DNA from 4 places in the Lysinibacillus sp. JNUCC 51 genome. Region 4 is predicted to be linked to each of the others. Evidence: a T-box and tRNA genes for the amino acid it is inferred to sense, from the RefSeq annotation. Region 4 holds a T-box; the other regions hold tRNA genes.
The links. A T-box is a leader RNA that pairs with one kind of tRNA and senses whether it is charged. The one in region 4 lies ahead of alaS (alanine--tRNA ligase), so its partner is inferred to be a tRNA-Ala.
Positions count from the first base shown of each region.

Region 1: it has a tRNA-Ala gene. The T-box ahead of alaS (alanine--tRNA ligase) is inferred to sense a tRNA for this amino acid. The anticodon was not compared.
Region 2: it has a tRNA-Ala gene. The T-box ahead of alaS (alanine--tRNA ligase) is inferred to sense a tRNA for this amino acid. The anticodon was not compared.
Region 3: it has a tRNA-Ala gene. The T-box ahead of alaS (alanine--tRNA ligase) is inferred to sense a tRNA for this amino acid. The anticodon was not compared.

Region 1 covers NZ_CP065545.1:3,517,028-3,523,827, reverse strand. Annotated here, with positions in the region: gene nadB (L-aspartate oxidase) at 1-696, shown strand, start outside; gene nadC (carboxylating nicotinate-nucleotide diphosphorylase) at 653-1,513, shown strand; gene nadA (quinolinate synthase NadA) at 1,500-2,603, shown strand; tRNA gene JNUCC51_RS17000 (tRNA-Glu) at 2,783-2,854, opposite strand; tRNA gene JNUCC51_RS16995 (tRNA-Ser) at 2,857-2,947, opposite strand; tRNA gene JNUCC51_RS16990 (tRNA-Asn) at 2,958-3,034, opposite strand; tRNA gene JNUCC51_RS16985 (tRNA-Ile) at 3,039-3,115, opposite strand; tRNA gene JNUCC51_RS16980 (tRNA-Gly) at 3,122-3,195, opposite strand; tRNA gene JNUCC51_RS16975 (tRNA-Phe) at 3,199-3,274, opposite strand; tRNA gene JNUCC51_RS16970 (tRNA-Asp) at 3,290-3,365, opposite strand; tRNA gene JNUCC51_RS16965 (tRNA-Met) at 3,370-3,444, opposite strand; tRNA gene JNUCC51_RS16960 (tRNA-Ser) at 3,494-3,586, opposite strand; tRNA gene JNUCC51_RS16955 (tRNA-Ile) at 3,602-3,678, opposite strand; tRNA gene JNUCC51_RS16950 (tRNA-Met) at 3,686-3,759, opposite strand; tRNA gene JNUCC51_RS16945 (tRNA-Ala) at 3,786-3,861, opposite strand; tRNA gene JNUCC51_RS16940 (tRNA-Pro) at 3,868-3,944, opposite strand; tRNA gene JNUCC51_RS16935 (tRNA-Arg) at 3,958-4,034, opposite strand; tRNA gene JNUCC51_RS16930 (tRNA-Leu) at 4,054-4,142, opposite strand; tRNA gene JNUCC51_RS16925 (tRNA-Gly) at 4,148-4,222, opposite strand; tRNA gene JNUCC51_RS16920 (tRNA-Leu) at 4,271-4,355, opposite strand; tRNA gene JNUCC51_RS16915 (tRNA-Lys) at 4,376-4,451, opposite strand; tRNA gene JNUCC51_RS16910 (tRNA-Thr) at 4,457-4,532, opposite strand; tRNA gene JNUCC51_RS16905 (tRNA-Val) at 4,536-4,611, opposite strand; rRNA gene rrf (5S ribosomal RNA) at 4,622-4,737, opposite strand; rRNA gene JNUCC51_RS16895 (23S ribosomal RNA) at 4,855-6,800, opposite strand, start outside.
Region 2 covers NZ_CP065545.1:2,178,582-2,185,381, reverse strand. Annotated here, with positions in the region: rRNA gene JNUCC51_RS10540 (23S ribosomal RNA) at 1-2,781, shown strand, start outside; rRNA gene rrf (5S ribosomal RNA) at 2,968-3,083, shown strand; tRNA gene JNUCC51_RS10530 (tRNA-Val) at 3,094-3,169, shown strand; tRNA gene JNUCC51_RS10525 (tRNA-Asp) at 3,174-3,249, shown strand; tRNA gene JNUCC51_RS10520 (tRNA-Thr) at 3,259-3,334, shown strand; tRNA gene JNUCC51_RS10515 (tRNA-Tyr) at 3,341-3,424, shown strand; tRNA gene JNUCC51_RS10510 (tRNA-Trp) at 3,429-3,502, shown strand; tRNA gene JNUCC51_RS10505 (tRNA-His) at 3,550-3,625, shown strand; tRNA gene JNUCC51_RS10500 (tRNA-Gln) at 3,635-3,709, shown strand; tRNA gene JNUCC51_RS10495 (tRNA-Lys) at 3,725-3,797, shown strand; tRNA gene JNUCC51_RS10490 (tRNA-Arg) at 3,813-3,889, shown strand; tRNA gene JNUCC51_RS10485 (tRNA-Pro) at 3,906-3,982, shown strand; tRNA gene JNUCC51_RS10480 (tRNA-Ala) at 3,998-4,073, shown strand; tRNA gene JNUCC51_RS10475 (tRNA-Ser) at 4,088-4,180, shown strand; tRNA gene JNUCC51_RS10470 (tRNA-Phe) at 4,187-4,262, shown strand; tRNA gene JNUCC51_RS10465 (tRNA-Gly) at 4,266-4,339, shown strand; tRNA gene JNUCC51_RS10460 (tRNA-Ile) at 4,349-4,425, shown strand; tRNA gene JNUCC51_RS10455 (tRNA-Asn) at 4,430-4,506, shown strand; tRNA gene JNUCC51_RS10450 (tRNA-Glu) at 4,508-4,579, shown strand; gene JNUCC51_RS10445 (nitric oxide synthase oxygenase) at 5,095-6,141, shown strand; gene JNUCC51_RS10440 (CynX/NimT family MFS transporter) at 6,255-6,800, opposite strand, start outside.
Region 3 covers NZ_CP065545.1:3,524,948-3,531,747, reverse strand. Annotated here, with positions in the region: gene JNUCC51_RS17140 (MerR family transcriptional regulator) at 151-912, opposite strand; gene JNUCC51_RS17135 (diaminopropionate ammonia-lyase) at 1,308-2,519, opposite strand; gene JNUCC51_RS17130 (NAD(P)H-binding protein) at 2,683-3,321, shown strand; tRNA gene JNUCC51_RS17125 (tRNA-Glu) at 3,394-3,465, opposite strand; tRNA gene JNUCC51_RS17120 (tRNA-Ser) at 3,468-3,558, opposite strand; tRNA gene JNUCC51_RS17115 (tRNA-Asn) at 3,565-3,641, opposite strand; tRNA gene JNUCC51_RS17110 (tRNA-Ile) at 3,646-3,722, opposite strand; tRNA gene JNUCC51_RS17105 (tRNA-Gly) at 3,724-3,797, opposite strand; tRNA gene JNUCC51_RS17100 (tRNA-Phe) at 3,801-3,876, opposite strand; tRNA gene JNUCC51_RS17095 (tRNA-Asp) at 3,891-3,966, opposite strand; tRNA gene JNUCC51_RS17090 (tRNA-Met) at 3,971-4,045, opposite strand; tRNA gene JNUCC51_RS17085 (tRNA-Ser) at 4,095-4,187, opposite strand; tRNA gene JNUCC51_RS17080 (tRNA-Ile) at 4,203-4,279, opposite strand; tRNA gene JNUCC51_RS17075 (tRNA-Met) at 4,287-4,360, opposite strand; tRNA gene JNUCC51_RS17070 (tRNA-Ala) at 4,387-4,462, opposite strand; tRNA gene JNUCC51_RS17065 (tRNA-Pro) at 4,469-4,545, opposite strand; tRNA gene JNUCC51_RS17060 (tRNA-Arg) at 4,559-4,635, opposite strand; tRNA gene JNUCC51_RS17055 (tRNA-Leu) at 4,655-4,743, opposite strand; tRNA gene JNUCC51_RS17050 (tRNA-Gly) at 4,749-4,823, opposite strand; tRNA gene JNUCC51_RS17045 (tRNA-Leu) at 4,872-4,956, opposite strand; tRNA gene JNUCC51_RS17040 (tRNA-Lys) at 4,977-5,052, opposite strand; tRNA gene JNUCC51_RS17035 (tRNA-Thr) at 5,058-5,133, opposite strand; tRNA gene JNUCC51_RS17030 (tRNA-Val) at 5,137-5,212, opposite strand; rRNA gene rrf (5S ribosomal RNA) at 5,223-5,338, opposite strand; gene JNUCC51_RS17020 (cysteine desulfurase family protein) at 5,859-6,800, opposite strand, start outside.
Region 4 covers NZ_CP065545.1:3,939,802-3,946,601, reverse strand. Annotated here, with positions in the region: gene alaS (alanine--tRNA ligase) at 1-2,641, opposite strand, end outside; T-box leader at 2,752-2,966, opposite strand; gene JNUCC51_RS18970 (magnesium transporter CorA family protein) at 3,037-4,002, opposite strand; M-box (ykoK) riboswitch at 4,289-4,454, opposite strand; gene hpaB (4-hydroxyphenylacetate 3-monooxygenase, oxygenase component) at 4,554-5,990, opposite strand; gene JNUCC51_RS18960 (hypothetical protein) at 6,335-6,523, shown strand.

The sequences.
Region 1 (6,800 bases), 420 kb from region 4:
GAACGCTTTGAAGAAAAATTCCCTACGATTGCTCAGCTTTGCTATGACAATCAAGTTAATTTACAAGATGGGTTAATTCCTGTAGCACCAGGTAGCCATTTCTTAATGGGTGGTATTGTTGCTGATGACAAGGGAAGAACATCTATTCCTAACCTATATGCAATTGGAGAAGTTGCTTGTACTGGAGTGCATGGTGCCAATCGTTTAGCTAGTAACTCTCTTTTAGAAGGCATTACGTTTGCACAAAGAACAGCCCAATACATTATTCAAACAGGTTGTAAACAAAATAATTTCTTAATTGATGACAAACATCGCCAACAAACAATGCCATCATTATTTGCAAAAAATCAGTTACGACAAATGATGATGCACACATTAGGCATTGTGCGAAATCCTATCGATATGGAACAATTCGTACAACAATTGCCCTCAATGCAAACACTACTGCATGTTGATTTAGATGGCTTGAATCAGCAGGAACTTGAACTTTACATGATGCATATTGTCGCTACATTAATGGCACACGCAGCCATTACACGAAAAGAAACTCGCGGTGCACATATTCGCATTGATAGACCACACAATGATCATCAGTGGGAAAACCGTTGGATCATTTTTCAACGAGGACAGATGAAAGTGAGGAATTCATTATATGAATATCATCAAACTAGAGGAAATGCTAAAACAATTTTTTAATGAGGATATAGGCGATGGGGATATATCGAGTGAATTTATTTTTTCTCCAGAACAGCAGGGATCATTTTCTTTTTACGCGAAGGAAAGCGGCATTTTTTGTGGAGGCCCTATCATTAAGCATGGATTTCTTCTACTTGATCGATCTATGGATATTATCCTTTATAGAAAAGATGGTGAAAAAGTTAATGCTGGTGAAATTCTTGCTGTTATCCAAGGACCACTTCAAAAGTTATTAATGGGTGAGCGTGTAATTTTGAATCTTATCCAGCGCATGTCCGCTATTGCCACAGCTACAAATTTAGCGGTACGAGAAACAGCAGGTACTAATGCGAAAATATGCGATACACGTAAAACAATGCCTGGAATGCGTATGTTAGATAAATATGCTGTTAGAATCGGAGGCGCCTATAACCATCGCAACGGTTTATACGGTGCGATAATGCTAAAGGATAATCATATTGCTTTTGCGGGTAGTATTACTAAGGCTGTACAGGCGGCCCGCGAGAAAATCGGTCACACCATTAAAATCGAAGTCGAAATCGAAACAAAAGCCCAATTAGATGAAGCAATTGCAGCCGGTGCAGATATCATTATGTTTGATAATCGTAGCCCTGAAGAAATAAGTGAATGGCTTCCAGCAGTTCCCTCACATATTGCTACAGAAGCTTCAGGCGGCATTTCGCTTCATAACTTAAATAGTTATGCTGAAACAGGTATTCAATGGATTTCACTCGGAGCACTAACACATTCAGTAAAAGCCTTTGACATAAGTGCACTTGTACAACCGAAAGGAGCTAATTCCATTGTCCATCACTAGTTTATTACAACAAACGTCACTACTACCCGAGCATTATCGTGCATTAACTAAAAATGACATGGAATCTCGCATTCTAGCTATAAAAAAGAAATTAGGTAGTAAGCTCTTCATCCCTGGACATCACTATCAAAAAGATGAAGTGATTCAATTTGCAGATGTAACAGGGGATTCCTTACAGCTTGCTCAATTATCAGCAGCTAACAAGGAAGCTGAACATATAGTATTTTGTGGCGTTCACTTTATGGCAGAAACAGCTGATATGCTTACAACTGAACAGCAGCATGTTTACTTACCCGATATGCGTGCAGGCTGTTCAATGGCAGATATGGCAGACATTTATCAAACAGAACAAGCATGGCTAATTTTACAGAAACTCTTTGGCGATAGCATTCTCCCTCTAACATATGTCAATTCTACTGCTGCCATTAAAGCATTTACCGGTCGTCATGGCGGAGCCTGCGTAACATCGTCCAATGCAAAAGAAATGGTTAAATGGGCATTTACGCAAAAACCACGTATTTTCTTTTTACCAGATCAACATTTAGGAAGAAATACTGCGTACGATTTAGGAATACCGCTTGAAAATATGGCAGTTTGGAATCCTCATACAAATACGCTTGAGACAGATCAGTCTCCAGAAAATATTCAAGTCATCTTATGGAAGGGACACTGCTCAGTACACGAAGGTTTTACAGTTCAGCATACGGAGCTTATACGTCAAGTTCATCCAAATATGCGTATCATTGTTCATCCTGAATGTAATCGTGAAGTTGTTGCTGCTGCAGATGATGCAGGTTCTACAAAATACATTATCGATACGATTAGTAAAGCACAGAGTGGTTCAGCATGGGCAATCGGTACTGAAATGAATCTTGTTAACCGGATTATCAAGCAGCACCCCGATAAGCAGATTATCTCTTTAAATGAGAATTTCTGTCCTTGTCTTACAATGAATCGAATTGACCTTCCCCATTTACTTTGGTCCTTAGAAAGTATAGAAAAGGGACAGCCCCATAATCGTATTCAAGTAGATGCTCACACAGCTGAAGAAGCACGTAGCTCACTTGAAAGGATGCTATTAAGGGCTTAAATGACAAAACGTCTACTCATTTCTGGTAGACGTTTTGTTTATTACTTGAGTCTTCAAACGTGAACATGTTTGGATGTTCACTATCAATTATGTCTCGGCATAATTGAAATGAAATCTCAAAAACTATTCTTATACAAAAAAATGCAGTAGATGTAAATTACATCTACTGCATTTCAGTATGACCCGTACGGGATTCGAACCCGTGTTACCGCCGTGAAAGGGCGGTGTCTTAACCACTTGACCAACGGGCCAATGGCGGAGAAGGAGGGATTTGAACCCTCGCGCCGGTTACCCGACCTACACCCTTAGCAGGGGCGCCTCTTCAGCCTCTTGAGTACTTCCCCACAAAAAAAATGGCTCCGAAGGCAGGACTCGAACCTGCGACAACCTGATTAACAGTCAGGTGCTACTACCAACTGAGCTACTTCGGAATAGTGGTGGGCCTAAATGGACTCGAACCATCGACCTCACGCTTATCAGGCGTGCGCTCTAACCAGCTGAGCTATAGGCCCTTAGATTGGAGCGGGTGATGAGAATCGAACTCACGACATCAGCTTGGAAGGCTGAGGTTTTACCATTAAACTACACCCGCATATGGTGGGTCAGGACGGAATCGAACCGCCGACACTTAGAGCTTCAATCTAATGCTCTACCAACTGAGCTACTGACCCATATTTTTAAAAAAATGGCGGTCCCGACCGGGATCGAACCGGCGATCTCCTGCGTGACAGGCAGGCATGTTAACCGCTACACCACGGGACCATTTTGGTTGCGGGGGCCGGATTTGAACCAACGACCTTCGGGTTATGAGCCCGACGAGCTACCACTGCTCCACCCCGCGTTAATAATATATTCTTTTCGAGTTTTTCAAGCACCATTTAAATATAAACTGGAGGAGGTAGAGGGATTCGAACCCCCGCGCGGTGTTACCCGCCTGTCGGTTTTCAAGACCGATCCCTTCAGCCAGACTTGGGTATACCTCCGTAATATTATATAAATGGTGGACCTTGCAGGACTCGAACCTGCGACCGGACGGTTATGAGCCGTCTGCTCTAACCAACTGAGCTAAAGGTCCTTTAAGATGGCGGCAGAGGGGATCGAACCCCCGACCTTACGGGTATGAACCGTACGCTCTAGCCAGCTGAGCTACGCCGCCAGGATCTTTATACTGGTTATCTTTTATGGTGGAGCCTAGCGGGATCGAACCGCTGACCTCCTGCGTGCAAGGCAGGCGCTCTCCCAGCTGAGCTAAGGCCCCATAAAATGGTCGGAATGACAGGATTCGAACCTACGACCCCTTGGTCCCAAACCAAGTGCTCTACCAAGCTGAGCTACATTCCGATAAATATTAATTTGGCGCGCCCGACAGGAGTCGAACCCATAACCTTCTGATCCGTAGTCAGACGCTCTATCCAATTGAGCTACGGGCGCTAATTATTAAAACAAAAAATGGTGCCGAGGGCCGGAATCGAACCGGCACGGTAGTCACCTACCGCAGGATTTTAAGTCCTGTGCGTCTGCCAGTTCCGCCACCCCGGCACATTTGGAGCGGAAGACGAGGTTCGAACTCGCGACCCCCACCTTGGCAAGGTGGTGTTCTACCACTGAACTACTTCCGCATGTGCATAAGATTTATTTATCCTGGCAATTATGAAATTTCAAAAATATGGTGCGGGTGAAGGGAGTCGAACCCCCACGCCTTGCGGCGCTAGATCCTAAGTCTAGTGCGTCTGCCAATTCCGCCACACCCGCATGTTTTGTTGGCAATAAAATGGTGAGCCATGAAGGACTCGAACCTTCGACCCTCTGATTAAAAGTCAGATGCTCTACCAACTGAGCTAATGGCTCTAAAATGGTGCCGGCGATAGGAGTCGAACCCACGACCTACTGATTACAAGTCAGTTGCTCTACCAACTGAGCTACACCGGCAAATGGTGGAGGATGACGGGCTCGAACCGCCGACCCCCTGCTTGTAAGGCAGGTGCTCTCCCAGCTGAGCTAATCCTCCTGGGTATTATGCCTAGCGACGTCCTACTCTCGCAGGGGGAAGCCCCCAACTACCATCGGCGCTAAAGAGCTTAACTTCCGTGTTCGGTATGGGAACGGGTGTGACCTCTTTGCCATCATCACTAGACTATTTCAAAGACAAGATTTATTATAACTCATTTTCGTTATAATTGCAAGCTTTTTTCAAAAAAACTTTTCTTATTCTTTCAAAACTGGATAAACGTGCATTGAATTTTCAAACATTTTGGTTAAGTCCTCGATCGATTAGTATTCGTCAGCTCCATGTGTCACCACACTTCCACCTCGAACCTATCTACCTCATCGTCTTTGAGGGATCTTACTTACTTGCGTAATGGGAAATCTCATCTTGAGGGGGGCTTCATGCTTAGATGCTTTCAGCACTTATCCCGTCCACACATAGCTACCCAGCGATGCCTTTGGCAAGACAACTGGTACACCAGCGGTGTGTCCATCCCGGTCCTCTCGTACTAAGGACAGCTCCTCTCAAATTTCCTACGCCCACGACGGATAGGGACCGAACTGTCTCACGACGTTCTGAACCCAGCTCGCGTACCGCTTTAATGGGCGAACAGCCCAACCCTTGGGACCGACTACAGCCCCAGGATGCGATGAGCCGACATCGAGGTGCCAAACCTCCCCGTCGATGTGGACTCTTGGGGGAGATAAGCCTGTTATCCCCGGGGTAGCTTTTATCCGTTGAGCGATGGCCCTTCCATGCGGAACCACCGGATCACTAAGCCCGTCTTTCGACCCTGCTCGACTTGTAGGTCTCGCAGTCAAGCTCCCTTGTGCCTTTACACTCTACGAATGATTTCCAACCATTCTGAGGGAACCTTTGGGCGCCTCCGTTACCTTTTAGGAGGCGACCGCCCCAGTCAAACTGTCCGCCTGACACTGTCTCCTGCCCCGCTAAGGGGCATGGGTTAGAATTTCAATACAACCAGGGTAGTATCCCACCGACGCCTCCTTCGAAGCTGGCGCTCCGAGATCTCTGGCTCCTACCTATCCTGTACAAGTTGTACCAAAATTCAATATCAGGCTACAGTAAAGCTCCACGGGGTCTTTCCGTCCTGTCGCGGGTAACCTGCATCTTCACAGGTACTATAATTTCACCGAGTCTCTCGTTGAGACAGTGCCCAGATCGTTACGCCTTTCGTGCGGGTCGGAACTTACCCGACAAGGAATTTCGCTACCTTAGGACCGTTATAGTTACGGCCGCCGTTTACTGGGGCTTCAATTCGCAGCTTCGCTTGCGCTAACCACTCCTCTTAACCTTCCAGCACCGGGCAGGCGTCAGCCCCTATACGTCACCTTACGGTTTTGCAGAGACCTGTGTTTTTGCTAAACAGTCGCCTGGGCCTATTCACTGCGGCTCTCATGCGCTTGCACGCTCAAGAGCACCCCTTCTCCCGAAGTTACGGGGTCATTTTGCCGAGTTCCTTAACGAGAGTTCTCTCGCACACCTTAGGATTCTCTCCTCGACTACCTGTGTCGGTTTGCGGTACGGGCACCTCTCACCTCGATAGAGGCTTTTCTTGGCAGTGTGAAATCAGGAACTTCGTCCATACGGACTCGCCATCACAGCTCAACGTTACAGTGTGCGGATTTGCCTACACACACGCCTTACTGCTTGGACGCGCATATCCAACAGCGCGCTTACCCTATCCTACTGCGTCCCCCCATTTCTCAAACGGTGAGGAGGTGGTACAGGAATATCAACCTGTTGTCCATCGCCTACGCCTATCGGCCTCGGCTTAGGTCCCGACTAACCCTGAGCGGACGAGCCTTCCTCAGGAAACCTTAGTCATACGGTGGACGGGATTCTCACCCGTCTTTCGCTACTCATACCGGCATTCTCACTTCTAAGCGCTCCACCAGTCCTTCCGATCTGACTTCAACGCACTTAGAACGCTCTCCTACCACTGACATCGTAGATGTCAATCCACAGCTTCGGTGAATCGTTTAGCCCCGATACATTTTCGGCGCAGCGTCACTCGACCAGTGAGCTATTACGCACTCTTTAAATGATGGCTGCTTCTAAGCCAACATCCTGGTTGTCTGTGCAACGCCACATCCTTTTCCACTTAACGATTACTTTGGGACCTTAGCTGGTGGTCTGGGCTGTTTCCCTTTTGACTACGGATCTTATCACTCGCAGTCTGACTCCCG
Region 2 (6,800 bases), 1.8 Mb from region 4:
GTATCTTGACGTGAATACATAGCGTCTTGAAGGCAGACCCAGGGAACTGAAACATCTAAGTACCTGGAGGAAGAGAAAGAAAAATCGATTCCCTGAGTAGCGGCGAGCGAAACGGGAAGAGCCCAAACCAAGAGGCTTGCCTCTTGGGGTTGTAGGACACTCTATACGGAGTTACAAAAGAGCGAGTTAGATGAAGCGACTTGGAAAGGTCCGCCAGAGCAGGTAAAAGCCCTGTAGTCGAAAGTTCGTTCTCTCCTGAGTGGATCCTGAGTACGGCGGAACACGTGAAATTCCGTCGGAATCCGGGAGGACCATCTCCCAAGGCTAAATACTACCTAGTGACCGATAGTGAACCAGTACCGTGAGGGAAAGGTGAAAAGCACCCCGGGAGGGGAGTGAAAGAGATCCTGAAACCGTGTGCCTACAAGTAGTTAGAGCCCGTTAATGGGTGATAGCGTGCCTTTTGTAGAATGAACCGGCGAGTTACGATTACGTGCGAGGTTAAGCTTTAGAAGGCGGAGCCGCAGCGAAAGCGAGTCTGAATAGGGCGAAATAGTACGTGGTCGTAGACCCGAAACCAGGTGATCTACCCATGTCCAGGGTGAAGGTGAGGTAACACTTACTGGAGGCCCGAACCCACGCACGTTGAAAAGTGCGGGGATGAGGTGTGGGTAGCGGAGAAATTCCAATCGAACTTGGAGATAGCTGGTTCTCTCCGAAATAGCTTTAGGGCTAGCCTCGTGATGAGAATACTGGAGGTAGAGCACTGTTTGGACTAGGGGGCCATCCCGGTTTACCGAATTCAGACAAACTCCGAATGCCAGATATTTATACACGGGAGTCAGACTGCGAGTGATAAGATCCGTAGTCAAAAGGGAAACAGCCCAGACCACCAGCTAAGGTCCCAAAGTAATCGTTAAGTGGAAAAGGATGTGGCGTTGCACAGACAACCAGGATGTTGGCTTAGAAGCAGCCATCATTTAAAGAGTGCGTAATAGCTCACTGGTCGAGTGACGCTGCGCCGAAAATGTATCGGGGCTAAACGATTCACCGAAGCTGTGGATTGACATCTACGATGTCAGTGGTAGGAGAGCGTTCTAAGTGCGTTGAAGTCAGATCGGAAGGACTGGTGGAGCGCTTAGAAGTGAGAATGCCGGTATGAGTAGCGAAAGACGGGTGAGAATCCCGTCCACCGTATGACTAAGGTTTCCTGAGGAAGGCTCGTCCGCTCAGGGTTAGTCGGGACCTAAGCCGAGGCCGATAGGCGTAGGCGATGGACAACAGGTTGATATTCCTGTACCACCTCCTCACCGTTTGAGAAATGGGGGGACGCAGTAGGATAGGGTAAGCGCGCTGTTGGATATGCGCGTCCAAGCAGTAAGGCGTGTGTGTAGGCAAATCCGCACACTGTAACGTTGAGCTGTGATGGCGAGTCCGTATGGACGAAGTTCCTGATTTCACACTGCCAAGAAAAGCCTCTATCGAGGTGAGAGGTGCCCGTACCGCAAACCGACACAGGTAGTCGAGGAGAGAATCCTAAGGTGTGCGAGAGAACTCTCGTTAAGGAACTCGGCAAAATGACCCCGTAACTTCGGGAGAAGGGGTGCTCTTGAGCGTGCAAGCGCATGAGAGCCGCAGTGAATAGGCCCAGGCGACTGTTTAGCAAAAACACAGGTCTCTGCAAAACCGTAAGGTGACGTATAGGGGCTGACGCCTGCCCGGTGCTGGAAGGTTAAGAGGAGTGGTTAGCGCAAGCGAAGCTGCGAATTGAAGCCCCAGTAAACGGCGGCCGTAACTATAACGGTCCTAAGGTAGCGAAATTCCTTGTCGGGTAAGTTCCGACCCGCACGAAAGGCGTAACGATCTGGGCACTGTCTCAACGAGAGACTCGGTGAAATTATAGTACCTGTGAAGATGCAGGTTACCCGCGACAGGACGGAAAGACCCCGTGGAGCTTTACTGTAGCCTGATATTGAATTTTGGTACAACTTGTACAGGATAGGTAGGAGCCAGAGATCTCGGAGCGCCAGCTTCGAAGGAGGCGTCGGTGGGATACTACCCTGGTTGTATTGAAATTCTAACCCATGCCCCTTAGCGGGGCAGGAGACAGTGTCAGGCGGACAGTTTGACTGGGGCGGTCGCCTCCTAAAAGGTAACGGAGGCGCCCAAAGGTTCCCTCAGAATGGTTGGAAATCATTCGTAGAGTGTAAAGGCACAAGGGAGCTTGACTGCGAGACCTACAAGTCGAGCAGGGTCGAAAGACGGGCTTAGTGATCCGGTGGTTCCGCATGGAAGGGCCATCGCTCAACGGATAAAAGCTACCCCGGGGATAACAGGCTTATCTCCCCCAAGAGTCCACATCGACGGGGAGGTTTGGCACCTCGATGTCGGCTCATCGCATCCTGGGGCTGTAGTCGGTCCCAAGGGTTGGGCTGTTCGCCCATTAAAGCGGTACGCGAGCTGGGTTCAGAACGTCGTGAGACAGTTCGGTCCCTATCCGTCGTGGGCGTAGGAAATTTGAGAGGAGCTGTCCTTAGTACGAGAGGACCGGGATGGACACACCGCTGGTGTACCAGTTGTCTTGCCAAAGGCATCGCTGGGTAGCTATGTGTGGACGGGATAAGTGCTGAAAGCATCTAAGCATGAAGCCCCCCTCAAGATGAGATTTCCCATTACGCAAGTAAGTAAGATCCCTCAAAGACGATGAGGTAGATAGGTTCGAGGTGGAAGTGTGGTGACACATGGAGCTGACGAATACTAATCGATCGAGGACTTAACCAAAATGTTTGAAACAATCAATGCACCGTTTATCCAGTTTTGAAAGAATAATTCTTTCAACCAAGGGTTTCAAGATACGAGTAGTTCGAGGAAGCGATGGAGAGAAGGAAGGAGCGTACTTAAGTACGTGACTGACTGAACGACAGAAGCTGACGAAGAAATACGATGTATATTGGAAGCCGACAATAGTCTAGTGATGATGGCAAAGAGGTCACACCCGTTCCCATACCGAACACGGAAGTTAAGCTCTTTAGCGCCGATGGTAGTTGGGGGCTTCCCCCTGTGAGAGTAGGACGTCGCTAGGCATTATACCCAGGAGGATTAGCTCAGCTGGGAGAGCACCTGCCTTACAAGCAGGGGGTCGGCGGTTCGAGCCCGTCATCCTCCACCATAATGGTCCCGTGGTGTAGCGGTTAACATGCCTGCCTGTCACGCAGGAGATCGCCGGTTCGATCCCGGTCGGGACCGCCATTTTTTTTTGCCGGTGTAGCTCAGTTGGTAGAGCAACTGACTTGTAATCAGTAGGTCGTGGGTTCGACTCCTATCGCCGGCACCATCCCTTGGAGGGGTAGCGAAGAGGCTAAACGCGGCGGACTGTAAATCCGCTCCTTAGGGTTCGGCGGTTCGAATCCGTCCCCCTCCACCATTTTAGGGGCATAGTTCAACGGTAGAATAGAGGTCTCCAAAACCTTTGGTGTGGGTTCGATTCCTACTGCCCCTGCCAGGTTTCGAGGTACTCGTTATCAAACACTGCTATGATTACATATAGTGGCGATTGTGGCGAAGTGGTTAACGCACCGGATTGTGGTTCCGGCATTCGTGGGTTCGATTCCCATCAGTCGCCCCATTTAATTATTGGGGTATAGCCAAGCGGTAAGGCAACGGATTTTGATTCCGTCATGCCTAGGTTCGAATCCTAGTACCCCAGCCATTCATTTCTTAGTTTGAGCCATTAGCTCAGTTGGTAGAGCATCTGACTTTTAATCAGAGGGTCGAAGGTTCGAGTCCTTCATGGCTCATCAGTTTTTATAAATGCGCCCGTAGCTCAATTGGATAGAGCGTCTGACTACGGATCAGAAGGTTATGGGTTCGACTCCTGTCGGGCGCGCCAAAAAAGCCTATAATATCGGAATGTAGCTCAGCTTGGTAGAGCACTTGGTTTGGGACCAAGGGGTCGTAGGTTCGAATCCTGTCATTCCGACCATCTTTCTTAATTATTGGGGCCTTAGCTCAGCTGGGAGAGCGCCTGCCTTGCACGCAGGAGGTCAGCGGTTCGATCCCGCTAGGCTCCACCATTTATATAATTTCCGGAGGTATACCCAAGTCTGGCTGAAGGGATCGGTCTTGAAAACCGACAGGCGGGTAACACCGCGCGGGGGTTCGAATCCCTCTACCTCCTCCATTTTCCGGGTCAGTAGCTCAGTTGGTAGAGCATTAGATTGAAGCTCTAAGTGTCGGCGGTTCGATTCCGTCCTGACCCACCATCTGCGGGTGTAGTTTAATGGTAAAACCTCAGCCTTCCAAGCTGATGTCGTGAGTTCGATTCTCATCACCCGCTCCAAAAAATAATGGGCCTATAGCTCAGCTGGTTAGAGCGCACGCCTGATAAGCGTGAGGTCGATGGTTCGAGTCCATTTAGGCCCACCATTATTCCGAAGTAGCTCAGTTGGTAGTAGCACCTGACTGTTAATCAGGTTGTCGCAGGTTCGAGTCCTGCCTTCGGAGCCACGGCCCGTTGGTCAAGTGGTTAAGACACCGCCCTTTCACGGCGGTAACACGGGTTCGAATCCCGTACGGGTCATCAAGCATGTTGCACATTAGTGCGACATGCTTTTTTTTATGCGAACTATACTGACAAACAAAGTTCATCATGCGTTAAGGAAATTTTATTTCTAAAGCACAAATAATAACTTCTACTCCTAAATACTGCAAAGGGAGTGCAAAATGGGGCCTAATGCGTCTCGTGTATTACCTACTTCGGCATAATAAAACGTTATAATAAACGTTATAATAGCATATCTCTACTTAAAAAATTTTCCTCTGTAATTTCTCCTGATTTTTATAATGTCTACTCAAGATGGGAACCCTTTTAATAAATAATTTTAGTGAAGGCTTAAGCATAAAGACGAATCCTGACGCATTGTTTATTTGCACGACAGCGGCAATTATACCGAGGCATAATTCATAAAATGAAGAGGTGGTATGAAATATTGAACAAAGTATTTCATATATAAAATATGTATGTTTTCTGGCAGATTTTTTCGTGGTGATTATAGTTCCATTCCTCTAATATGAGGGTAGATGGAGGAATTCGATATGAATTTACAGGAAGTACAGCGTTTTTTAGAACTTTATCAAGTAGAACAAAATGAGTCGAAAACATGGCTAGAAAATAAGTCACAGCAAATTAAAACTGCAGGCGAATATATACCGACAACGGAAGAATTAATCTTTGGTGCACGAGTGGCCTGGCGTAATAGTAATAAGTGTATTGGTCGATTGTTTTGGCAATCACTGCATGTTGTAGATGCCCGCGATATTTCCAATGAAGAGGGTATCTTCAAAGCTTTGCTTGAACATATTAAGTATGCAACAAATGGTGGAAAAATTCGTCCAACAATAACGGTTTTTGCACCAGGGCGTGTTCGTATATGGAATCATCAGCTAATCCGTTATGCTGGCTATGAAACTGAATCTGGAATCATTGGTGATTTGCATTCTGTTGAGTTTACAAAATTATGTGAGTCACTTGGTTGGCAAGGAGAGGGAACGGCATTTGATGTCCTTCCACTTGTTGTACAAATGGACGGAAGGGAGCCGCAATTGTTTAGGATTCCTGACGAGTATGTACTACAGGTACCGATTCGTCATCCAGAATCATCTCAAGTAGAGAAGCTAGGATTAAAATGGTATGCAGTGCCGATTATATCGAGTATGCGTTTCCAAATGGCAGGTATTGATTTTGAGGCTGCCCCATTCAATGGTTGGTATATGGGTACAGAAATCGGGGCACGTAATTTAGCAGATCATGAACGTTATAATATGCTGCCCGCTATAGCAGAAATTTTCAATCTCGATACAACTAAACAGGCTTCTTTATGGCGTGATCGTGCATTAGTCGAGCTGAATATTGCCGTACTACATTCTTTTAAAGAAGACGGTGTGAGCATTGTAGATCATCATACAGCTGCACAGCAATTTAAATTGTTTGAGGAAACTGAAGCAGCGGCGGATCGTAAGGTTACAGGCAATTGGACGTGGTTGATTCCACCTCTTTCACCAGCTACGACTCATATTTTCCATAAGCCCTATGTTAATATTTACAATACACCGAATTATTTTTATCAGAAACCACCTTATTAGAGAAAAAGGCAGCCCACTTTAACTTCTTTCAGCGGGTGTTCAAACATCTGTACCTGTCGCTACGCTTTCGGTACAAAAGACATCCGCTTAAAGAAGCTCATGAGCCACCTTATTTAATTCACATATTCATTTTTAGAAGCCCTAAATGAACATAAGAAAAGTATCAATACTACGATAACAAATAACCAACCTGCTATATTCCAGCCACCAAATAAATCATGTAAATATCCAAATAAAATTGGACCGATTGCGGCTAATAAATATCCTAATGATTGTGCGAATCCTGATAAATCAGCTGCTTCTAAAGCTGTACGGGTACGTAGTGTAAAGAACATCATCGCTAATGCGAATGAAGCACCTCCGGCTAAGCCTAGTAGCACCATCCATAGTACAGCGAGGCTTGTCCATTCCATGACTACCCCGATAAAGCCAACTAAGTAAAATGCCGTAAACATTAATACGAGAGGACGTTGAGATGTCATTTTACTAGCGATAATAGGCACAGCTAAAGCCATTGGAACTTGTGAAAATTGCATGATGGAAAACATCCAGCCTGCACGATCTGCAGCTAATCCTTGTGCTATATATATTTCAGGAATCCAAGCGGCAGTTGTGTAGAATAATAATGACTGAAATCCCATAGCCCCTGTTACTGCCCA
Region 3 (6,800 bases), 410 kb from region 4:
ACACTAAAGCACGAGGAGGAGTTATTTATTTTGTATAATTAAAAACCGTCACTTCCTGCGACAACAGCTTATTAACCGGCGTTGTGCAGTCCTAAGTACAATTCTAAATCCTAACGCATTGTTTAACTGTTACTAAAGCTAAGCGTCAGATTACGCCATGGTGAAATTGATGATGGCATCATGTAAAAATTGTGCTGCTCCTTTAGAAACACGCTCATCGTAATATGCTGAAAAGCGTTCATCCGCTATATACATCTGAGCAAGACCTGCATGTGCCTCTTTAGAATATTGTGACCATGTAAAGCTAAGCCAGCGCTTATGAAGCTCTGCTACCTCCATCGCCACATCATTGTTCGTATCGCCGATTTCCATCGCTTCTTTTAAACGATTAAATAATTGCTGTTCTAATTGCTGCATTGCCTCATACTGTTCCTCTGTCATATTCATTAGCTTCGCATTTGATGCCTCAACCTTGTTGTCACCATATTTTGCGCGAATTTCTTGACCATATTGCTTTTCATTTTCTTCGATTAGCTTCTCTTTTAATCCATTAAATTTCTCTTCATTTGCCATTGGTTGTTCCTCCTCTATAGATTGAATGGTTTTTTCCACTGTTTGTAATATCTTTTCTAGCTGCTCCTTACGTTTCAGTAAAGCAGTGCGATGAGTTTTGAGCGCCTCTGTATGTTGAAAATCAGGCGCTTGAATAATTTCTTTAATTGTTGCTAGCTTCATATCTAATGCTCTATAAAATAAAATTTGCTGGAGCATATCAACTTCAAATTGTCCGTAAAATCGATAGCCCACCTCATTCGTTCTTGCTGGCTTCAGTAATCCAATTTCATCGTAATAACGCAGTGTTCTTGTGCTAACTCCGGATAATTGAGCAAGCTCTTGAATTGTATATTCCACATTTTTCACCTCCACTAATGCTACTGTAAATGTTTACGCAACGTTAAGGTCAAGAAAAAAATTAAAAAAAAATTGGCTCTTTACTATAACATTGAGTTGATTGCTGTTCCGACTGTGCGCTTGCCTGTGGCGTCCAGTCTTCACTCCAATCAATTTATGTAATACATGCGAACGAAAAAAGCAAACTAGAACATTTTATTGTCACTAGTTTGCTTTTTTCTTAAAAATCAATTATACCTCGGCATAATTGCGTCCGGAGGCTATAACTTCTTTCAGAGAATTTTTGACACCCGTTGAAAAGTGATTTAATACCGCGTTCAACTTTCCCCCTATAGAGGAGGGAGACTCTATAGCTGATGCTTTGCTTTCACTACAAAATCCTTTGCTGAAAGCAGTTAGACTTTTGCATACTTGCCATGCCACACAATATTTCTGTAATTATCTACATCAGTGTCACCTTCAGTGTTAATAAACAATACTCGAGAATTTTCATCTAATTGTAATGAATCCTTCAGTTCTGTATATTGCTCATTCATCATCAATTCATAAAAACAGCCAACTGGGGCAGCTCCTGATTCTCCGGCAATAATTCGTGCATCTGTTTCTAGTGGATTGCCAAGAATGCGCATACCTGTTGCAGCAACTTCATCATCACAGCAAATACTTACCTTCGTATATGTCTTTAACAGGTCCCAAGCGAGTGGGTTCGGCTCACCACAAGCAAGACCAGCCATAATTGTTTGCATCTCTCCACCAACCGTCACAAACTGCTCGGCACCTGCCTTAAAGCTTTCATAATAGCAATTCGCTGCAAAAGGCTCAACTAAGACAAATGTAATCTCCTGCTCATAATATTGTTGTAGGAAAGCTACAACTGCACCTGCAAAAGATCCAACCCCAGCTTGTAAAAATACATGCGTAGGTGCTTTTACCACCTGCTCAACGGCTTCTTTTATTAGTGTTGTATAGCCTTGCATAATCCATAACGGAATTTCCTCATAGCCTTCCCACATCGTATCCTGAATAACGACCCAGTCATTTTCTGTTGCTAGCTGTGAAGTATAACGAACTGTATCATCATAATTCATTGTCGTTATTTCAGCATATGCACCTTCATTTTTAATATTTTGAAGGCGCTCCTCTGCACTACCAGCAGGCATATAAATGCGAGCTGTCAAACCAAGCTCTCTAGCAGCCCAAGCCACTCCACGACCATGATTGCCGTCTGTCGTTGAAATAAACGTTAAATCCCCTAGCTGCTCTTTTACTTCTAATGATTTAAGCTGCTCAAACGATAGCTCATCAATATTCCTACCTAACTTTTTGGCAACGTACTGCCCAATTGCATAAACACCACCTAATACTTTAAAAGCATTTAAGTTAAATCGATAAGATTCATCTTTTACGTAAATACTTTGTACCCCAACTAGCGATGCAAAAGCATTTAAACTACGTAATGGTGTGCTTTCAAATTTCTCGTATGTACGTTGAAATCTACCAACACGATTTACTTGTCCTGGTGAAAAATTACATAGAAAAGGTGCTACTTGTTCCACGTTCTTCTGTAACAAATATTGATAGTTTTTAGTCCACAATAATTTTCCCATCCATATCCCCCTAGCAAATGTTCTAGTTTCATCTTAGCGTATAGAATCACAAAACAAAATACTACACTCGTCTATATTACAAATTTTAGTAAAAGAAATAAATTTGAATCTTATTGATGAGATTTTTCGTATATATACTAGTATATTCAAATGGAGGTATATAATGGATAGACCTTATAAAATCGCGATAATTGGAGGAACAGGGAAAGTAGGAAAGCATATAGCAACTCACGCAATACAAAAAGGATATCCTGTTCGGATGCTTGTTAGAAATCCTGAAAAGTTACTGCATAAAAATAATGCAATTGAAATAGTGAAAGGGCAAGTACAGGACATAGAAAACATCCGAGAACTTCTTAAAGATTGTCAAGTTGTTATTAATACATTTGGTCAACCACCTAATGAGGAGCCCATTTATAGCAAAGTTACTACTAATATTTTTAAAGTGATGAAAGAGTTAAACATTAATCGTTATATAGGTGTTTCAGGTGGTTCTCTAACGATTAAAGAGGACAAAAAAAGCATGATGAATCGTTTTGGAGCAAAGATTTTTGAAGTTTTTCTTTCGAAAATGATGCAAGATAAAAAATTGGAATGGGAAATTTTATTAAATAATAAGCAGATCAAATGGACATTAATTAGATTGCCGTTTGTAAAAGATAGCTTAACATCCAATCAGATAAAGGAAAACCTTACAGATATGCCTGGTACCAAAATAACTAATCAAGATATAGCCACTTTTATCATTGATCATATAGAAAATACAAAGTACGTGCACAAAGCACCGTTTATCTCTCATTAATGTAATAGTCGTAAAGCTATTCTTATACAAAAAAATGCAGTAGATGTAGTTTACATCTACTGCATTTTAGTATGACCCGTACGGGATTCGAACCCGTGTTACCGCCGTGAAAGGGCGGTGTCTTAACCACTTGACCAACGGGCCGATGGCGGAGAAGGAGGGATTTGAACCCTCGCGCCGGTTACCCGACCTACACCCTTAGCAGGGGCGCCTCTTCAGCCTCTTGAGTACTTCCCCAAAAAATGGCTCCGAAGGCAGGACTCGAACCTGCGACAACCTGATTAACAGTCAGGTGCTACTACCAACTGAGCTACTTCGGAATAATGGTGGGCCTAAATGGACTCGAACCATCGACCTCACGCTTATCAGGCGTGCGCTCTAACCAGCTGAGCTATAGGCCCTTGGAGCGGGTGATGGGAATCGAACCCACGACATCAGCTTGGAAGGCTGAGGTTTTACCATTAAACTACACCCGCATATGGTGGGTCAGGACGGAATCGAACCGCCGACACTTAGAGCTTCAATCTAATGCTCTACCAACTGAGCTACTGACCCATATTTTTAAAAAATGGCGGTCCCGACCGGGATCGAACCGGCGATCTCCTGCGTGACAGGCAGGCATGTTAACCGCTACACCACGGGACCATTTTGGTTGCGGGGGCCGGATTTGAACCAACGACCTTCGGGTTATGAGCCCGACGAGCTACCACTGCTCCACCCCGCGTTAATAATATATTCTTTTCGAGTTTTTCAAGCACCATTTAAATATAAACTGGAGGAGGTAGAGGGATTCGAACCCCCGCGCGGTGTTACCCGCCTGTCGGTTTTCAAGACCGATCCCTTCAGCCAGACTTGGGTATACCTCCGTAACATTATATAAATGGTGGACCTTGCAGGACTCGAACCTGCGACCGGACGGTTATGAGCCGTCTGCTCTAACCAACTGAGCTAAAGGTCCTTTAAGATGGCGGCAGAGGGGATCGAACCCCCGACCTTACGGGTATGAACCGTACGCTCTAGCCAGCTGAGCTACGCCGCCAGGATCTTTATACTGGTTATCTTTTATGGTGGAGCCTAGCGGGATCGAACCGCTGACCTCCTGCGTGCAAGGCAGGCGCTCTCCCAGCTGAGCTAAGGCCCCATAAAATGGTCGGAATGACAGGATTCGAACCTACGACCCCTTGGTCCCAAACCAAGTGCTCTACCAAGCTGAGCTACATTCCGATAAATATTAATTTGGCGCGCCCGACAGGAGTCGAACCCATAACCTTCTGATCCGTAGTCAGACGCTCTATCCAATTGAGCTACGGGCGCTAATTATTAAAACAAAAAATGGTGCCGAGGGCCGGAATCGAACCGGCACGGTAGTCACCTACCGCAGGATTTTAAGTCCTGTGCGTCTGCCAGTTCCGCCACCCCGGCACATTTGGAGCGGAAGACGAGGTTCGAACTCGCGACCCCCACCTTGGCAAGGTGGTGTTCTACCACTGAACTACTTCCGCATGTGCATAAGATTTATTTATCCTGGCAATTATGAAATTTCAAAAATATGGTGCGGGTGAAGGGAGTCGAACCCCCACGCCTTGCGGCGCTAGATCCTAAGTCTAGTGCGTCTGCCAATTCCGCCACACCCGCATATTTTGTTGGCAATAAAATGGTGAGCCATGAAGGACTCGAACCTTCGACCCTCTGATTAAAAGTCAGATGCTCTACCAACTGAGCTAATGGCTCTAAAATGGTGCCGGCGATAGGAGTCGAACCCACGACCTACTGATTACAAGTCAGTTGCTCTACCAACTGAGCTACACCGGCAAATGGTGGAGGATGACGGGCTCGAACCGCCGACCCCCTGCTTGTAAGGCAGGTGCTCTCCCAGCTGAGCTAATCCTCCTGGGTATTATGCCTAGCGACGTCCTACTCTCGCAGGGGGAAGCCCCCAACTACCATCGGCGCTAAAGAGCTTAACTTCCGTGTTCGATATGGGAACGGGTGTGACCTCTTTGCCATCATCACTAGACTATTAACAGCTTTCAATATACGTTGTATCTTGAAACTCTTATGTATTTCGTTTTGAAGTTTATTACCTGTCCTTCAAGACAAGAATTATTGTATAACGTTTTCTCACATTGTGCAACACTTTTTTATAAAAAAAAGAAATAATTACTTTAAGAAGATATTTTTTGTTATGAAAGAGAAATTATCACTCTGCTATTTATTATAGCAATTGTTCAATTAAAAGAAAACAATTAATTTATCAGATAGATTGATTTGCTATTTTATTCATAAAAAGATGCTGATTTTCGCCTCAAGCTAACTCCTTCCTCTAGCAAATATTTAAGCATTGTCACTTTTCACGCAAAAATCTTTACTCTTCTATAGAAGTACTCGAGTAGCCATTCGCTCCAATCAGCTTGAATAATGGATACAAAATATCTTTTTATAGATTATGAATATGCCCGTTAATTTATAATTTCAATATTATTTTATTATAGATTCTTATTTTCTTCTTATCCTTTACTATTTTAATCTGAGAAACACTAAATTACGGTAAGAGCCTTTTGTAATCGATCAATTTCTTTAAATGTTGTTGCTGGACCAAAAGATATTCTAAAAAATTGACGCGCCGCTTCTATAGAATATCCCATTGATAAAATCGCCTTCGTACCAGATTCACTATGAATATCACAGGCACTTCCTGTAGAAATACATATCCCCGCTTCATTTAATTTTAACAAAACGTATTGCCCCTCTACCCTTTTCATCAATACACCACAAATATTAGGTAATTGCCCCTTACACTCAATTATTCTACACGTCTCCGGTAAACTTTTCTGAAAGTATTGACGTAATGCTTCATAATGCTGAAGCTCATATTGATAATCTTCAATCGCCGTAGCAAAAGCGACAATAGCTGGGGTATCTAGCGTTCCCCCCCTTAGCCCACGCTCATGCGTGACACCTGGTGCTAATGCAGGAACACGGAGCTTAGGATTAATATAGATAGCTCCACATCCTTTTGGCCCACCTATTTTATGAGCTGAAACAGTAATAGCATCTACTTTCTGTTTTAACGAAAGTTTACAGAAGGACTGTACACAATCGACATGAAAAAGAACATTTGATTGTTTTGCAATCTCGGCTATTTCTTCAATAGGTTGAATAGAACCTATCTCTGAATTTACATGTTGGAGAGTGATTAAAACCGTATCTTCTTGTATTGCTTCTCGTAAGTGTTCTACATTAATACAACCATCTTGTTGTAAAGGTAACTTCGTGACCTCAAAACCCATTTTTTCAAGTGTATTTAAAGCAGCATGTACGGATGTGTGTTCAGCTTGTGATGAAATAATATGCTTACCTTTATCTGCAGCTAAAGCTAACGACAAAATCGAAATTAAATTACCCTCAGTTCCGCTTCCGGTAAAAATTACACCATCACTGTTTACTCCAAGAGATTTTGCTACAACAGCTCTTGCCTG
Region 4 (6,800 bases):
CATACACAGAAAGTAGTGCTTCATCAAGTTTTGATGCATCTTTTGCACCTGCCATCGCCATATCTGGACGACCGCCACCTTTACCACCACATGCTTCTGCTACCATTTTCACAATATTTCCTGCGTGGTAATTGCCTCCAACTAATTCTTTTGTTACACCAGCACATAGCATAACCTTTTCACCATCGACAGCACCAAGAACGATGACAGCTTTAGGCATTTTTGCTTTCAAGTCATCCATCATTTGACGCAGTTGGTTATTGTCCTTCGCCTCAACTTTAGTAGATAAAACAGTTACCTCGCCAAATGTTTGCGCTGCGTCCACAATTGCACCTGCTTGTGCATTCGCGATTTTTTGTGATAGCGCCTCATTTTCACGTTGTAACTCTTTGTAGTCAGCTTGTAATGCATGTACTTTTGTCACAATATCTTTTGGATTTGCTTTTAATAATGCTGCAGCTTCGTTTAATAAAGCTTCTTCCTCTTTTACTGCTTCATAAGCAACTTTACCTGTCACAGCCTCGATACGACGTGTACCTGCACCGATACCACCTTCTGAAACAATTTTGAAGAAGCCGATTTCAGAAGAACGTTTTACGTGAATACCACCGCATAGCTCAATAGAGTAGTCACCAATTGAAACAACGCGAACGATATCGCCATATTTCTCACCGAATAGCGCCATTGCTCCCATAGCTTTCGCTTCATCAATGCCTTTTTCTTCAATAACGACCTCTATATCATCCCACACTTTTTCATTTACAATACGTTCAATTTGTTGTAATTCCTCTTTTGTCACTTGTCCAAAGTGAGAGAAGTCAAAGCGTAAGCGATCAGGTCCTACATATGATCCAGCTTGGCTAACATGGTCGCCAAGTACATCTTTTAATGCACGTTGCATAATATGTGTTGCTGTATGGTTTTTAATAATTAAATTACGTTCTTCACGGTTAACTACTGCTTTCACTGCATCTTCAACTTGCATTTCACCAGATTCAACAAGTACAGTATGAAGCGGCTGACCATTTGGAGCTTTTTGTACATCTTTTACAATGGCAGTAAAGCTATCATTAGAAATAACACCGCTATCCGCAATTTGACCACCCATTTCAGCATAGAATGGTGTTTTAGCTAAAATAACTAGTGCTTCTTGCCCTTCAGCCGCCACTTTTGACACTTGCCCGTTGACAATTATCGCTGCAATTTCTGTTTCTGTAGTTAAAGTATCATAGCCTACAAATTCACTTGCAACCGTCAAGTTTGCTAGCACTTCGTTTTGTACTTGCATAGAATCCACATCTTGACGAGCTGCACGTGCGCGTTCACGTTGTTCTTCCATCGCTGCTTCAAAGCCTTCATGATCTACTTTCATGCCTACTTCTTCCGCATACTCTTCTGTTAATTCGATTGGGAAACCGTAAGTATCATATAAACGGAATGCATCTGCACCTGGAATATAGTCATGACCAGCTGCTTTTTGAGCTTCTACTACTTCGTTAAAGATAGCAAGACCACCGTCTAATGTTTCATGGAAGCGAATTTCTTCATTTTTAATAACACGTTGGATAAACTCGCATTTTTCCGTTACTTCTGGGTAGAAATCATTCATAATTTCACCCACAGTTGGAACTAATTCAAACATAAATGGCTTTTCAATGCCGATTTGTTTTGCATAGCGTACTGCACGACGTAGTAAACGACGCAATACATAACCACGACCTTCATTTGAAGGAAGAGCACCGTCACCAATGGCAAACGCCACTGTACGGATATGGTCAGCGATAACTTTAAATGGTGTGTTGATATCTTCTTCTGAACCGAAGATTTCACTTAGAGCTACTTCACCTGGACGTTTGTATTTGCGATTTGCTAACTGCTCGATTTTTTCAATAATAGGCATGAATAAATCAGTATCAAAGTTCGTAGGAACATTTTGAACAACTGATACAATACGCTCTAGACCCATACCAGTATCAATATTTTGCTTTGGAAGTGGTGTATACGTACCATCAGGATTATGGTTGAATTGAGAGAACACTAAGTTCCAAATTTCAAGATAGCGTTCATTTTCACCACCTGGATACATTTCCGGATCATTTTCATCTGAACCGTATTCTTCCCCACGGTCATAGAAAATTTCTGAGTTAGGACCAGATGGACCTTCACCGATATCCCAGAAGTTCCCCTCAAGTCGGATTAAACGCTCTTCAGGAATACCAATTTCGTTATGCCAAACGTCATACGCTTCTTGATCTTCAGGATGGATTGTAATAGATAAAAGCTCTGGATCAAAGCCCATCCATTTTTTATCTGTTAAGAATTCCCAAGCATAATGAATAGCTTCTTTTTTAAAGTAATCTCCAATTGAGAAGTTACCTAGCATTTCAAAAAATGTATGGTGTCGAGCCGTTTTACCTACATTTTCAATATCATTTGTACGAATTGATTTTTGAGCATTTGTAATACGTGGATTTTCAGGAATAATACGACCATCGAAATATGGTTTAAGTGTTGCTACACCTGAGTTAATCCAAAGTAATGATGGGTCATTGATTGGCACTAGTGGTGCTGATGGCTCATGATGATGACCTTTTTCTTTAAAGAATTCTAAATACATGCGGCGAATTTCTACTGCTTTCATATGAAAAGTTCCTCCCAATATGTTTTGTAAAATACGAAATGAGTCCGCAAATCAATATTTCTTCGGCGTTAACTTTCGCGCAGATAGACATAAAAAAGCCCTCATCCCCAAAAAGGGACGAGGACTTGTGATTTGTCTCGCGGTACCACCCTAGTTGTAAGTAAAAGTATACTTACCTCTTTAGCACTTGTAACGTAAGTGAACGGCAGGGATTAACTGCACTCTGGAGTAGCTTTCGGTATTTGCTATTGTGAGGATTTTTTCAGCCAAGAAATCCCTTTCTTTTACACGCACAAATACGTACTTTTTCCATCATCGTTTTTTACAATTTTCTAACGAGAATTATAAAAAAAATATTTTCTTCTGTCAATTGGCACTATAATTGCTAATCATAACTAAGCAATCATTTTTTTAAAATATGCCCACATTCCCCAAGTAAAAACGACTAGGAAAACACTAATTGTTATTGTCGCTATTGGAGAATCTTGATATGGCAACGGAACATTCATGCCGAAAAAGCTTGTGATTACTGATAAAGGTAACATAATAGTTGAAATGACTGTTAATAAATTGAGCTTTTCTATCGATTTACCACTTATAATAGAAAAATACGTATCTAAGGTACTGTTTACTAAATCTCTATAAGTTTCTGTAGATTCTACAATTCGTTCTAAATGATCATTTAAATCTTTATAGAAAGGTATATTTTCCTCACGAATTTCAAATTTCCATTGACCATTACTATTTGAAAAAATTCTTTTTTGCGGCATAATTGTTTGTCGAATCAAAATAATAGTTCGTTTTAGTGCAAGGAATTCTTCCGTAACTTCTTTTGGTTCATAAACATATATTTCTTCTTCAAGTTCATCAATTCGTGCTCTAATTCGCTCTAAAACCGGGAAGTATTCATCTGTTATTCCATCGATAATAGTATGCAATAGAAAATCGGTACCCTTATCTAAATATTTTGTACTGTTTAAGCACACATTCTCGATGTGACCTAGCCATTTAAGTTTTTGTTTATGAACCGTTACAACATAGTTAGGACCCATAAAAATGTTTAATTCTACTGTTGTTATTTCATTGCTACTTTTTTCGTTATAAATTGGTGCATGGAAAACGAAAAATTTGTACTCGCCGTAATTATCCATTTTAGGACGTGAGCCTTCATGAAGACAATCCTCAACTGCTAATGGATGGAAACCAAATATTTCAGCTATATCATTCAATTCATTGTAGTTGTAAGCATATAAATCAACCCATAACAAGTCCTCATTATGAAGGTCATGATTAAATTTTTTAATATCGAAATCATGTTGTACTGCGCTATTTCCTTTTTTAAAATAATGGATTTTAATCATTGTTCCTCACCTCATGTTTTATTATTTAAGGAAAACAAACAGGTGACGTTATTGATTTTAATTTAGCTTGTTTTAAAAGCATTTCTCATCAATACCCATTTGTCTTTGGCGATAAGAAATCGACATTCCTTAATTCTTCACTACTACTTAACTTTTTCGTACTCGGTTCAGGGCTACTATCCATTTCTCATCACCTTCCTTAAATAACAAAAACACGCCTCCGACGAATGAAGGCGTGTTGAATACACATATCAAAGAAAAGCATAGTTTCAAAAACTACTCTGCTTTCTTCCTTCAAACGTTGAGTTTTAGCACTATACGGCATAGGATTTATACCAGCTACGTTAAAAAACACCTTATTTCGATGATTTCTGTTGACCCATTGGCGTCTCTCGACATTTTTGGGCAGTAGCGTATCTCCAGCATAGGAGCCTCACCTAACGAAGGGACTGTTATTTTGTTAATTTCATTGTTCTTGTAAATCATAATGTAAAGTAAAATAACTGTCAAACAAAAATTAAAAATATAGAAAATAGATATTCTCTAAAAAATTAATTATTATCTTTCAAAAAGTTTTCTACACGATTAACTAATTCTTCCCTATCATAACTACTATAAAGCGCACTGGCTAAACGAACTGAGTCTCCAAAGAAAAAGCGCTCATACAGTGTTTGTCTTGTACCAAAGGTGCTCATCGTTAAATCCCAAGCAAGGCGGAATTTTTTGACGCGCTCCTTTCCACCATCTTGAAAAGACTGTAAATAATGCTCAAGGTCGCCCTCATCCGCAGTAAATGCTTTTTCACTTGGAATGGACATTAATCCGCTTGCGCCAAGTAGCTGGATAATTTCTGTAAAGGTCGGATACACTTTAGGGAACATCTGAATAGCTACTTGTACCGTTGGAAGGTCAGGTCTTATAAAACCAAAATCATCTCTTTTTGCTTCTACTTCGGATTTTATCAGTAAGGCCTTCATCGTTTCTAATGTCACGATAATATCCACAACCTTTTGCTGCACATGTTGATATTCGCCGATATTGATCGTATTTACAATTGACTGTACTATACCTAAGACAAATTCTGATTTGACAATTTGACGTGTAAGGACTTGATGTAGACCATATGTTTGAAAACCACTTACGTTCAAAAAGCTATTGGCAACTTCCACATTCTCATAATAAAAGACGCGTTCCCACGGTACTACAACATTATCAAACACAACGATTGCATCCATTTCCTCGTAACGACTACTTAATGGATAATCGAAAACCGATTCCCCTCCGACAAATGATTGTCTACATAAAAACTTTAAACCTTTTGTATTACTTGGTATTGAGAAAGCAAAGCCTTTCCCTTCATCAAAACCATTTGTTGATATAACAAGGAGTTCGTCTGTAATTCCTCCCTGTGTCGCTAGTAATCTTGCACCTTTAATTACTAACCCCTCGCTCGTTTTATCTACAATTTTAGCAGCAATTGTAACTTCTTCATCTTCAAAATAAAATTTTTTACGGTTTACTTGTGGCTCGATAAATGTATGTGTCATAGTTAAATCGTTCTCACGAGCATACTCGTAATATTTTAACAAATGCTGTGGGAAACAATTTGGTTTATCTTTCAAATATTCTGCTACCGATGCTAGAGCCATTAATGTCGTATTCATGTAATCTGGACTTCTTCCCATAAGGCCATTATTGGATAATGCCCACTCTCGTATTGCATTACGTCTTTTCACGAGATCTTCGATTGTCACCGCTTGAAGGAAAGACATGCCTACACGATCATTACTCGTTGGCGAAACATATGTCATCTTTTCAAGTAATGCCTCTTCATTTTGTAAATCAAAAAGTTTTGCCTGACTCTGCATTACTCCCTTAAATGCTGGATGCTCCGACACCTTCCCTGTGACGACTTTCCCATCAATCGAAATATAAGTTTTTAGAGCGTCAATACGGTCTATATATTGCTGTCCTGTAATTACTGGCATGCAGTCACCCCTAAACGTTACAAATGTTTTTATACTTTTTCAGTATATGAAATTTCCTAATATTAGGTTCCACCTCAGCAAACTGTATTATATCAAAACCTCAAAAGCTCCGAACTGTACTAATTTATAAACACAGTTAAAAATCCACTTTATCGTATGACTTTTCAGTTATTTTAGATAAAAACGGTTTCAATTAGCACTATTATAACGAGTTCAATTTTGTGACACATTCACAAAAAAGTCCTCATCGACTAGTACAGAATTGCTAGATTTTATAGATATCCAGGTGTAAGATAGCTTCGTAACTAAATCAAATACATCTTTTTTATTAAAGGAGAATATATATGAACAAACAAATCATTTCGTACGTGGCGGAAATGGAAGCTGCTTTAATGAATAAAATGGAGGATCATAATGAAGAGAATCTTTTATTTACGATTGCTTCAAAAATGATAGCCAGAGAAAAAGATCAATTCAAAAATGTATGCCAAGCATATGAAGTAGTTAAACATCATCTAGTTGGAATTCACTAAATCAATTTTGCCTTTGTCGCTTTGCTTTCGATAGAGATAAACAATGCGGCCGGAATCCACCGGAGGCTTTAGGCCAACTGATGTTTTTTGCGCGAAAGCGTAGTGCTAACGCAGCGGCAGCAGCACGAAGTTGGTCACTCAGTTACGTGTTGTTGTTGTCGCTTTCGAACAGATAAATTGCCATAGGACGTGGCGTTTTTAGACTGAGGTCTCTATTTCAGCGGATGTGATGTTTGGACACTCGCTGAAATAAAGTTAAAAAAATAGGATAACAAAA